2 regions of the Mesorhizobium sp. M0077 genome follow, and region 2 is predicted to be linked to the other one. Evidence: riboswitches for the same ligand, from Rfam matches in the RefSeq annotation. Region 2 holds a riboswitch; the other holds the start of a gene.
The links. A riboswitch is a leader RNA that binds a small molecule or an ion and turns the genes downstream of it on or off. The one in region 2 is predicted to bind cobalamin.
Positions count from the first base shown of each region.

Region 1 (5,678 bases), on a different contig from region 2:
TGCGGCCGGCAGCCCATCAGCGCCAGGCCTTGCGCGATCTCCTCGCCCCCGGTGCGCAGCGAGGCCGAGCCCCAGAGGTCGATGACCAGAGAACGCGGCCAGTCGCCATGTGACTGCATATAGCCGCGCACGACCTCTTCCGCCGCCGATCGGCCCAGATCATAGGCGGTCGGCGTCGGCATGGTGCGCGGATCGGAGGTGAAGAGATTGCGGCCGGTGGGCAGCACGTCGGAGCGGCCACGCGCAGGCGCCCCGGCCGGGCCGGCCTTGACGTGGCGGCCGTCGAGCGCCGCCAGCAGCGCGGCCTTCTCGGCTTCGGCGCTTTGCCGGCGCATGGCGTCGGGTTCGTCGTCTGGCGCGCGGCCGTAAATATGCAGGCCGTCCTTGATGGCGAAATCCTTGAGGTCGCAGAGCCAGGCGTCGATGCGGCGCAGCGCCTCGTCGGGCGCATCGGTTCCGGCGACGCCGGCTTCGGAGGCGAAGCCGGTCTTTTGCGCCGTGTCGACGATCAGCTTGGCCAGACGATCGCGGCGGCGGCGGTCGAGGCCGTCGGCCTGGGCATATTCGTCGACGAGGCGTTCGAGCTTGTGCTGCCCTTCGTCTAGGCCGGCACCGGTCAGCGGCGGCGGCAGATGGCCAAGCGTGACGGCGGCGATACGCCGCTTCGCCTGCGCCGCTTCGCCGGGATTGGAGACGATGAAGGGGTAAATGACGGGCAACGAGCCGGTGACGATCTCGGGGAAGCAGTTTTGTGAGAGCGCTACCGTCTTGCCGGGCAGCCATTCCAGCGTGCCATGAGCGCCGACATGGATGAGAGCATGGATGCGGAGCGATTTGCGCAGCCACAGGCCGAAGGCGATGAGGTCGTGGCGGGGAGGGAGCGTCGGGTCGTGGTAATCGGCGCGGCGGTCGGCCGAGCGGCCACGGTCGGGGGCGAGAGCGACAGTGATGTTGCCGAAGGTGGCGGCGCGGAAGGGGAAGCCGCTCTTACCCTCCCCCTTGTGGGGAGGGTGGCCCGCAGGGCCGGGTGGGGGTGGTGCACCGCTACCCCCACCCCGTTTCGCGCCATCCGCTTCGCGAATGTCGCGAACCGACCCTCCCCACAAGGGGGAGGGTGAAGGGGCGCCCCATGCCGCCTCGACTGCAGCCAGTGCGTCAGCCGGCAAATCCTTTGAGAAGTCCAGATACTCCTCCAACCCCAGCCCATCGCCTCTCCGCTCCAACGCGTCCAGCAACTCACGCGGCGTTTGCGGAATCCCTTCAACCCGATAGCCCTGCTCCTTCAGGTCATGCAGCATGGCCAGCACGCTGGACGGCACATCCAGGCCCACTGCATAGCCAGTGCGGCCGGGCGCGCTCGGATAGTCCGGAATGAGGATCGCCAACTTACGCGTCGCGCGGGGCGTCTGCTGCAGCTTGATGAACGCCGCGACACGCTCCGCCACTTGCGCAACGCGATCCGGTTCCGGGCGGTTCGCTAAGGCGCGGTGGCCGAGCGCCGGGTCGGTCTCGCTCTCGCCCTTGAAGGAAATCGCGCCGGCCAGGATGCGGCCGTCGAGTTCGGGCAGCACGACATGCATGGCAAGGTCGGCCGGCGCCAGGCCGCGCTGGTTGTTGTCCCAGACGTCGCGGCGGGTGGTGGCGACGATGACCTGGAAGACCGGCACGCAGGCCCGGTCGAACAGGGTTTGGACGCCGGGTTCGGCGCCGGATGCGAAGGCGGTTGAAGTGATGATGGCGGCGGGGTTGAGCGAGGCGAGCGCGGTCTCGACGAAGGCCAGCGACGTCGGGTCCTTCAGGCTGGAGACGAAGATCGGGACCGGTCTCATGCCGCGCTGGCGGAGTGCATCAAAGAGGGCATCGATTGGCGCGACATCGGCGGCCAGCAGCATCGAGCGGTAGAAGAGGATGGGGATGATGGGAGAGTTGATGTTGTCTGCGCCGAGTTCCCGCCCACCCCCCTCTGTCCTGCCGGACATCTCCCCCGCAAGGGGGGAGATTGATCTGTCGTCAACGGTTTCGCCAATCTTAGATGACCCAGACAGCTTCCTGTTCAACGGGGCCGAAGAGGAGCCGGCTTTGGTGACGGCTGATCTCCCCCCTTGCGGGGGAGATGTCCGGCAGGACAGAGGGGGGTGTGAAGGAACGCCGACATTGGCCAAATCCAACTTGCCCACCACGCCGCGACCTGGCTCGTAGTAACCAGCTTTCGGCACGCTAACCGGGTCAGCCGAAGCCGCATCCCGTCCCGCCAGCCCCGCCAATCTTTGCATCAGCGCTGTCATATTCTCCGGCCCGCCCTCGCGGAAATAGCCCAGCAGGCCGTCCAGCTCCGCGCGGGGCAGCGTCGAGGCTTCGATCAGCCTGAGGTCCTCGTCATGGCTTTCACCAGGCAGCAGCGCCAGCTTGATGCCACGTTCGCGAGCAGTCACCGCGAGTTGGTCGCAGCCATAGCGCCACCAGTCATAGCCGCCGAGGATGCGCACCAAGATCACCTTGGCCTGGCGGGCGACGCTGTCGATCCAGAGGTCCACGGACATGGGATGGCGCAGGTCGCGCAGCGCCGCCAGCCGCATCCACGGCAGGCGGGCGGCATCGGCCTTCCACGCCGCCGCGAGGCCGGCGAGGTCGCTGTCGGTGAAGGACAGCGCCACGATATCCGCCGGCGTCTGCCCGAGATCGACGGGCTCGGCGAGATCGTCGAGCGAGGCGGATGTGGTGGTGAGTATATGCATTTCGGCTCGTGGTTTGGATCAGCCGGCGAGTATACGCTCGATCGCCGGGCGGTTCAGTCCTTTCAGGCCAATGACGACAAGACGCGAGCGGCGGTCGTCCTCAGCCGCCCAGGCGCGGTCATAGTAATGATTGACGCGCGGGCCGACGGCCTGCAGCAAAAGCCGCATCGGCTTGCCGCCGACATCGACGAAGCCTTTCACACGCAGCACATTCTGTTCCTCGGCAACCGTGGCGACGCGCTTGGCCAGTTCGTCCGGGTTGGTGATCGAGGGGATGTCGACGATGAAGGTGTCGAAATCGTCATGCTCGTGGTCGAAGGCGCCGTCATGGTGCGATTTGCGGTTCTCGATGTCGTCCTCGACGGCGAGGCCGAGGCCGAGCAGCACCGAGGGATCGAGCTTGCCATGTGCGGTCGGCACGATCTTCACGGCGCGGGCGGAATGTTCATTGATGATGGCGTTGGCGCGGGCCGAACCGGGGGCGTCCATTAGATCGCTCTTCGACAGGATGATCAAATCGGCGCAGGCGATCTGGTCCTCGAAGACTTCTTCGACCGGATCGTCGTGGTCGAGCGTCTCGTCCTGAGCGCGCTGTGCCTGCAAAGCGTCCATGTCGTTGGCGACGCGGCCTTCGGCCAGCGCCGGGCCGTCTACCACGGCGATGACACCGTCGACGGTTACCCGGCTCTTCACGCTCGGCCACTGGAACGCCTGGACCAGCGGCTTGGGCAGAGCCAGGCCCGAGGTCTCGATCAGGATGTGGTCAACCTTCGGCGTCAGCGCGAGAATCTTGTCGAGGGCGGGCACGAAATCGTCGGCGACTGTACAGCAGATGCAGCCATTGGCGAGTTCGACGATGTTTTCCTCGGGGCAGGTGTCGATGCCGCAGCCTTTCAGGATTTCGCCGTCGATGCCGATGTCGCCGAACTCGTTGACGATGATGGCGATGCGCTTGCCCCCGGCGTTTTCCAGGAGATGGCGGACCAGCGTCGTCTTGCCGGCGCCGAGAAAGCCGGTGACGACGGTGCAGGGAACACGGGAGAGATTGCCGGCCGGGTTTGAAGCGTTCATCGTCAGTCCTTCAGCGTATCGAGGGGTGGGATGCGGGCAACGAGGCCGCGCTTGAGGCTATCGGGCCGGCCGCGCCACGGGATGAGGCCGTCGGCCGAAGTCGCGAAGAGCTTTGCGCCGGTGACGAGGTCGGCGCCGCTGGTTGCGGTCAGATCGCCGAAGACATAGCTCCAGCAGCCGTCACGCAGGATGGCAGCGCTCAGCCGGCGCTTGCAATTGCCGAGACATTCGGCGGTGCGGACGCGGATGTTGTCATCGGCAGCCGCGAGGCGCGTGTCGTCGGCCAGCAGTTCGCCGGCGCGGGGGTGAGCGTCTGAGCCGGTTTCATCGCGGCATGAGGCGCAGACGATGACGGTCACGCCAGCCAACGCGTCGCTATCGGCAGACGAAACATCCGCTGTGCCAGCCGAAAAACTGCTGTTCTGGTCCAAAAACCGTGCTCCTTGCCCGGAAACCCGCCAGGCGATCGGATACTTTGTCTCAGACGGCAGGTCTCCTGGCTCGCGGGTCATCGCCTTGGTTAGCCGCCTTCCCGGTGTTACCCAGTGGCTTTCGGCCTTGGCTCTTCGCTTACAGTTGCGGGGACAGCCGCGGATTTGGGATTTTCGTCCCGTACCGCATTCCCTCTTGGCCCTTGCCGTTGCGGGCAGGGGACCGTCTGGAACGGATTTAGGCTGTTGCGGGGAGTTGTGTCAACGCACGGCTACGACATGGCGATGTCGGCCAAAGGCTTCCCCAAATTGCCGGCCGGCGTCACTTCGACGCGCTCAAGGCCAAGCCAGCCCTGCATCTGCTTCAATTCCTCGAACAACTCTGCAGCTGTCTCCGGCGGCGCGCCGGGTTCGGCGTAGGCGGCGTGGACGCGCAGCACGCCGGCGGGACGGTCGGCCTTGAGGTCGACGCGGGCGACGATCTTGTCGCCGAGCAGGAAAGGCAGCACGTAATAGCCATATTGCCGCTTGTCGGCCGGGGTGTAGATCTCGATGCGGTAGCGGAAATCGAAGAGACGCTCGGTGCGCGCGCGCTCGAAGACCACCGGATCGAAGGGGGCCAGCAAGGCGCGGGCCTCGATCTTTCGCGGCAGGCGGGCGTCCCTATAGAGGTAAGCCGGCTTGTCCCAGCCTTCGACGTTTACCGGCAGCAGTTCGCCCATCTCGACCAGTTCCTCCAGCCGGCCCTTCATGTCGGCCGGCGACAAGCGGAAATAATCGCGCAGGTCACCCGACGTCGCGATGCCGTGGGCGCGGGCGGAAATGCGCAGCAATTCGCGGTGCGCGTCCTCGGCCGCCGGCACCGGCAGGTCGAGGATCGCCTGCGGCAGCACGCGCTCGGGCAGGTCGTAGAAACGCTCGAAGCCACGGCGGTGCGCCGTGGTGATGCGTCCGGCCCAGAAGAGCCATTCGAAGGCGTGCTTGGCGTGGCTCCAGCCCCACCAGCCGCCCGAACCTTTCTGGCCCTCCAGTGCCGAAGCGGCAATCGGGCCGCGCTCGGCGACCGCGCGGTAGATCTCTTCGATATAGGCGGCGTGCTCGCGGCCCCATTTGGCGAGGCCCAGATACATTTCGTCGCCGCTTTCAGCGCGCTGCATGCGCCAGCGCATCAGCGGGTAGGTCTCGACCGGCAGGAACGAGGCCTCATGCGCCCAGTATTCGAACACCGTGCGTTTGCGGGTGATGGCCGCATTGTCGAGCAAAGCCAGCGGGTAGGGGCCAAGCCGCGAATAGAGCGGGATATAGTGGGCGCGCACCACCGCGCTGACGGAATCGATCTGCAGCAAGCCGGTGCGCGACAGCACGCGGGCGAGGTGGCGGCGATCGGGCGTGCCGCCCGGGCGCGGATCGAGAAATCCTTGCGCGGCGAGCGCGATGCGCC
Region 1 is NZ_JAMYUL010000016.1:45,194-50,871, reverse strand. It holds gene cobN (cobaltochelatase subunit CobN) at 1-2,735, opposite strand, end outside; gene cobW (cobalamin biosynthesis protein CobW) at 2,754-3,806, opposite strand; gene NKJ57_RS25490 (DUF1636 family protein) at 3,809-4,237, opposite strand; cobalamin riboswitch at 4,276-4,480, opposite strand; gene NKJ57_RS25485 (winged helix-turn-helix domain-containing protein) at 4,510-5,678, opposite strand, start outside.
Region 1: another riboswitch for cobalamin. It lies ahead of NKJ57_RS25490 (DUF1636 family protein); the one in region 2 lies ahead of NKJ57_RS13895 (aromatic ring-hydroxylating oxygenase subunit alpha).

Region 2 (5,678 bases):
GCCATCGTGCGCAACCCGAAAGTGTTCCTGTTCGATGAGCCGCTGTCGAACCTCGACGCCGCACTGCGCGTCGCCACCCGCATCGAGATCGCCAAGCTCAAGGAATCGATGCCTGCCACGACCATGATCTACGTCACCCACGATCAGGTCGAAGCGATGACGCTGGCCGACCGCATCGTGGTGCTGAAGGACGGCCATATCGAGCAGGTCGGCACGCCGATGGACCTCTACAAGAAGCCCGGCAATCTGTTCGTCGCCCAGTTCATCGGCTCGCCGGCCATGAACATCCTGCCGGCGACGATCGACAGGACGGGCAACCCGACAATCGTCAGCCATGTCGGCGGCCGCAAGGCCACGGTGCCGATTGCAACGCCGGCGTCAGCCAAGGGTGCGGCGGTCAGCTTCGGCGTGCGGCCGGAGGATCTGTCGGTCGCCACCGGCACGGAATATCTTTTCGAGGGCGTGGTGGACTATGTGGAGCAGCTCGGCGAGGTGCAGCTGGTCTATATCGATATCGGCCGCGCCGACCTGCCATTGGTGACCAAGCTGCCCGGCAATGTCGAGGTCAAGCGCGGGGCAAAGCTGCGGCTGACCGCGGATGCCGGGGACCTGCACATCTTCGACGCCGATGGGCACTCCTTCTCGCTCAAGCCGGTGGAAGTGAAGGCGGCTTGAGATAGCTGCGTCGTACAGGCATGAAAAAAGAGCGGCGGGCTAGGCCCGCCGCTCTTTTTTAAGCTTCGGCTGTTAGTTGTTGCCGAACCGATCCCTGTCGCTGCTCTGAGGAACGAACTTCTGTTGGTCGTCCGACGAGTTCAGCAGCTTGTAGACCGCCGAGTTGGTGCCGGTCGACGAAGTGCGGGTGGTGTCGACGGCAGCGGCCGGCTGGTTGGCGCCATTGGAGCCATAATTGTCGCTGCCGGCAAAGGCAGCGCTCGAAACAGCCAGAACGGCTGCGGCGGCGAGAACGATCTTCTTCATTTTAGTCTCCTGAATTTTTCTGATGCCGCCAGCTGCAGCGGATAAGCCCGCCACGTGCTGGAAACCGGCTTTAGCGGCCGAAAAGGTTACGGTCGGCACCGTGGGCAGGCGCCTGCTCGGCTGGAGCCGACTTCTCAACCGAAGCCGTATGGCCACTATCGGTCGACGTAATCGCAGGCTGGTTGGCGCCGTTCGAACCGTAGTTGTCGCTGCCGGCGAAAGCGCTGCCGGAGATGGCCAAAACGGCGGCGGCAGCAAGGATGATCTTTTTCATTTCAAATACTCCTGAATTTTTTGGGATCCCGAGAGCGACGGGTTAGCCGCCCTTCTTTGGTCGGGATCAGCGATTGCCGTAGAGGTCGCGGTCGGCGCCCTGAACGACAGGCTGCTTGTCAGCGTGCGCCGGCTTCTGAATGGAAGCCGTATACGAGCTGTCGACCGAGACGGCTGGCTGGTTCGCACCATTGGAACCGTAATTGTCGCTACCGGCGAAGGCGCTGCCGGTGATCGCCAAAACGGCTGCGGCAGTGAGGATGATCTTTTTCATTTTTAGTACTCCAGTTTGTCTGTCCGTCTAGCGGCGTGTCTTGGGAGGAATTCGCGTCGTTCGGACAGCCCCGATGTGGGAAAGCCATAGGCTGGTTTCCAATCACGAAGTTGTTCCGTGTGGACCACGGTCCTGCACCTTGAAATTGTGCCAGGAAGTTCCTCTATGGTCATTTATCGCATTGTTTTCAGTCGCTTATGCCGAACCGAGTGGTTCGCTCCGATGTCGGTTTCCGGGCCGTCGTTCACACCGTCCTGCACGCATTGTCAACAGAAACGAACCGTTCGGTTCGATTAGAGATTGCTAATAGTAACTTTTCGATACCGTTGAGCCCTTTTTGCCCCCGATCGAACTGGATCCGCAGCGATTCGAAACGGCGATGATGGCGTCGCAAGAAACGTCTCAGCTCTTTGACCGGCGGCGGGGGGCGTATGCCGCGCGTGTCGCGCCGCATGGATATGATGTCGCTTTCATGCCGACGTCGCGATCGCTGCCGTGATTAGATGATCGCATCTCAGGTGCCGCTTCGTGACGACGCAGCGGAGAATTGGGAAGCCGGTCAGAATCCGGCGCTGCCCCCGCAACGGTGGTGGAGTTGAAGTCGCAACGGGAGACCACTGGGCAAGAGCCTGGGAAGGTGTCGCGATGGTCCGCAAGGACAACTCCAGAGCCCGGAAACCAGCCCGAGATGCATAGACTCGACTGATCGCGGTGGGCGGTCAAGAGGTGGATAGTGCATGTCCGGCGCCGCGCCGGCCTGCGTCCGATCCTTCCTCCATCACCACCAAGTTCAGTCCTTAAACCACGAGGACAGAACTATGGATACGCGCAACGACATGCTGAGGCTCCTGAACGGCCGCAAGCAAGGCTTTTCGCTGGAACAGCCCTTCTACACCGACCCGGACTATTTCAAGCTCGACATGGAGCTTATCTGGTATCGCGACTGGCTGTTCATCGGCCATGATTGCGAACTGCCGAAGCCCGGCAGCTATATCACCGTGCAGATCGGCGATTATCCGGTGGTGCTGGTCCGCGACCAGAAGGGCAACATCAACGCCTTTCACAATTCCTGCCGCCATCGCGGCAGCCGTGTCTGCAACACTGAGAAGGGCATGGCGGCAAAGCTTGTCTGCCCCTATCACCAGTGGACCTACGAGCTTGACGGCCGGCTGCTGTTTGCCCGCCAGATGGCCGACGGTTTCGACAAGAGCCAGTTCGGCCTGAAGCCCGTCGCCTGCGAGAGCGTCGGCGGCTACATCTTCATCTGCCTGGCGAAAGAACCTGCCGACTTTGCGCCGATGCGCGCCATGATAGAGCCCTACCTCAAGCCGCACCGGCTGAATGAAGCCAAGGTCGCCTTCGAGAGCACCATCATCGAGAAGGGCAACTGGAAGCTGGTCTGGGAAAACAACCGCGAATGCTATCACTGCGCCGGCAATCATCCAGAGCTGTGCAAGACATTCCCCGAAGCGCCGACGGTGACCGGCGTGCAGGGCGCCGACAGCGATCCGGAGATGCTGGCGCACTGGGCGAAATGCGAGGCGGCGGGCCTGCCGAGCAAGTTCCGCATCGATCCGGCCGGGCAATACCGCGCCACCCGCGCGCCGCTGCTGCGCGATGCCGTCAGCTACACGATGTCCGGAAAGCGCGCGGTGACGAAGAACCTGTCCGACACTGTTGCCGCCGACCGCATCGGCACCTTGATGCACTACCACTATCCGACGACCTGGAACCACATACTGATCGACCATGCGGTCACCTTCCGGGTGCTGCCGATCAGCGCCACCGAAACCGCGGTGACGACCAAGTGGCTGGTGCACAAGGATGCGGTCGAGGGGGTCGACTACAACCTTGAGGAGCTCACCCATGTCTGGACCGAGACCAACGACCAGGACCGCCGCATCGTCGAGGAAAACGCCTTTGGCATCCTGTCTCCGGCCTATGAGCCCGGCCCCTATTCGGAGCTGCACGAGGGCGGCGTGATCCAGTTCGTCGAATGGTACGCGGCCTTCATCGGCCCGCGCCTTGCCGAAGGCGGCCGGCCGGCGCTACGCAGCGTCGCGTGAGCTGGAGCAGGCGAAGAGGGACCAGAGGATGAATGCGATGACGGATCTTGGGCTCTATCGCCATCTTGACCAGATGGCGCCGTGGAACGATAGGCTGCAGGTGCTGGAAGTGATCGGCGTCAGCGACGAGGCGCCCGACGTCAAGACCTTCACCTTCCGCTCCGACAACCAGACCTGGTTCCGCTACAAGCCGGGCCAGTTCCTGACGCTGGAACTGCCGACACCGGACGGGCCGCTGATGCGCACCTACACGCTGTCGTCGTCGCCATCGCGGCCGTTTTCGATCGCGGTGACGGTCAAGGCGCAGGCCGGCAGCATCGGCACGCGCTGGATGTTCGACCATCTGGTGCCCGGTTCGCATGTCAAGGCCTACGGACCGGCCGGCGACTTCTCGTTGCACAGCCACCCGGCGGCCAAATACCTGTTCATTTCCGCCGGCTCCGGCGTGACGCCGATGATGTCGATGCTGCGCTGGCTGAACGACTGCGCGCCATGGACCGATGTCGGTTTCGTCAACTGCGCGCGGCGTGCCGAAGAGATCATCTTCCGCAAGGAACTCGAACTGCTCGGCGGCCATATGCCCGGCCTGTCGCTCGGCTTCATGATCGAGGAACGTTCCAGCCGCGAAGGCTGGTACGGCCATATGGGCCGCATCGATGCGATCCGGCTGCCCTTGCTGGCTCCGGACTTCCGCGAGCGCGAAATCTTCTGCTGCGGCCCCGATCCGTTCATGCGCGCCGTGCGCGGCATGCTGGATGCCGCCGGCTTCGACATGACGAAATACCATCAGGAGAGCTTTGCCGCGCCTGTGGTGGAGGAAATTCCGGCGCCGTTTGCCTCCCCGGTCGAGGACGGCATCGCTGCACCTGTCCAAGCCGTGACGCCGATCCGCTTCTCGCTTTCGGAGGTCGACGCCGGCTGCGTCGCCGGCCAGACCGTGCTGCAGACCGCGCGCAGCTCGGGCGTGCGGATTCCCGCCGCCTGCGAGTTCGGCCTGTGCGGCACCTGCAAGGTGAAGAAGGTCTCCGGCGAAGTCGAGATGAGCCACAATGGCGGCATCCTCGACCACGAGATCGATGACGGTTTTATCCTTGCCTGCTGCTCGAAACCATTGTCGGCGCTCGAAATCGAGGCTTGAGCCGGTCGACTTCGCCGCAACGGTCGCCGACGCAGGCGTTGTATTCGCGGGTCTTTGTCTTGCCAACCAACGGCCAAGTGATTTAGACGCACTTAGGAAGGGCTTGGCAGACCGTGAAGCCGGCGCATCCCTTCAGGGCGCATGGGACGGGGGACACAGCGATGCAACAGCGGGTCTACGCGGTCGCAAGCAAGGACATCGTTTTCGAATCATTCGATGGCGAAGCCGTCGTTCTCGATCTTTCGAACGGCAAGTATTTCGGCTTTTCCGATTCCGGCAGCCGGGTCTGGCAGGCTTTGTCGTCCGGCGTCGCCACTGAAGCGCTGGTCGGAGCTGCCGTGGGCGCCGCAAAAATAAGCCTGGCCGACCTCGAAAGCTTCGTTGCCCGACTGCTCGATTTCGGGTTGCTTGCGCCAGCCGAAACACCGGCACAACCGCTTTCGGGCGAGCTGTCGTCTGCGCTTGCTGCCAGCAATGAGCCGCTCAAGGTCGATGTCCATGACGACCTTGCCGATCTCATCATTGTCGACCCGATCCATGAGGTCGAGGAACCTCTCGGCTGGCCGGCGGTGAAACAGGCATAATCGTTTCCCTAAAGCGCGTCGCGTTTGAACGGACTCAGGCGACGCGGTTTAGATCTTTGATTTCATGCATGTCGTCGTCTCAAAACCGGGGCCACCCCGAGCGACATGCATCAGGCGACCCGGCGCAATTCTGGACGCTGAACAACCAACACATGCCTTTGATCACGCTGCAAACCCTGCCGGATTATGCCCGCCATGTGCTGGCGGCCGCGGAAAGCGCCGCCGCCTTCTATCCCGTTGCCGCCAGCGTGCGGTTGCCGGGACTGGACCTGAGTGTCCACCTCGACCATGGCACGCTGGCGGAAGCCATGAGCCATGCCTTCATACCGGCCCCGGAAAATCCGTCTGCATCTGACGGCTGC
Region 2 is NZ_JAMYUL010000005.1:379,672-385,349, reverse strand. It holds gene NKJ57_RS13915 (ABC transporter ATP-binding protein) at 1-675, shown strand, start outside; gene NKJ57_RS13910 (DUF680 domain-containing protein) at 748-981, opposite strand; gene NKJ57_RS13905 (DUF680 domain-containing protein) at 1,052-1,255, opposite strand; gene NKJ57_RS13900 (DUF680 domain-containing protein) at 1,322-1,528, opposite strand; cobalamin riboswitch at 2,028-2,229, shown strand; gene NKJ57_RS13895 (aromatic ring-hydroxylating oxygenase subunit alpha) at 2,347-3,594, shown strand; gene NKJ57_RS13890 (FAD-binding oxidoreductase) at 3,632-4,732, shown strand; gene NKJ57_RS13885 (PqqD family peptide modification chaperone) at 4,894-5,316, shown strand; gene NKJ57_RS13880 (serine kinase) at 5,469-5,678, shown strand, end outside.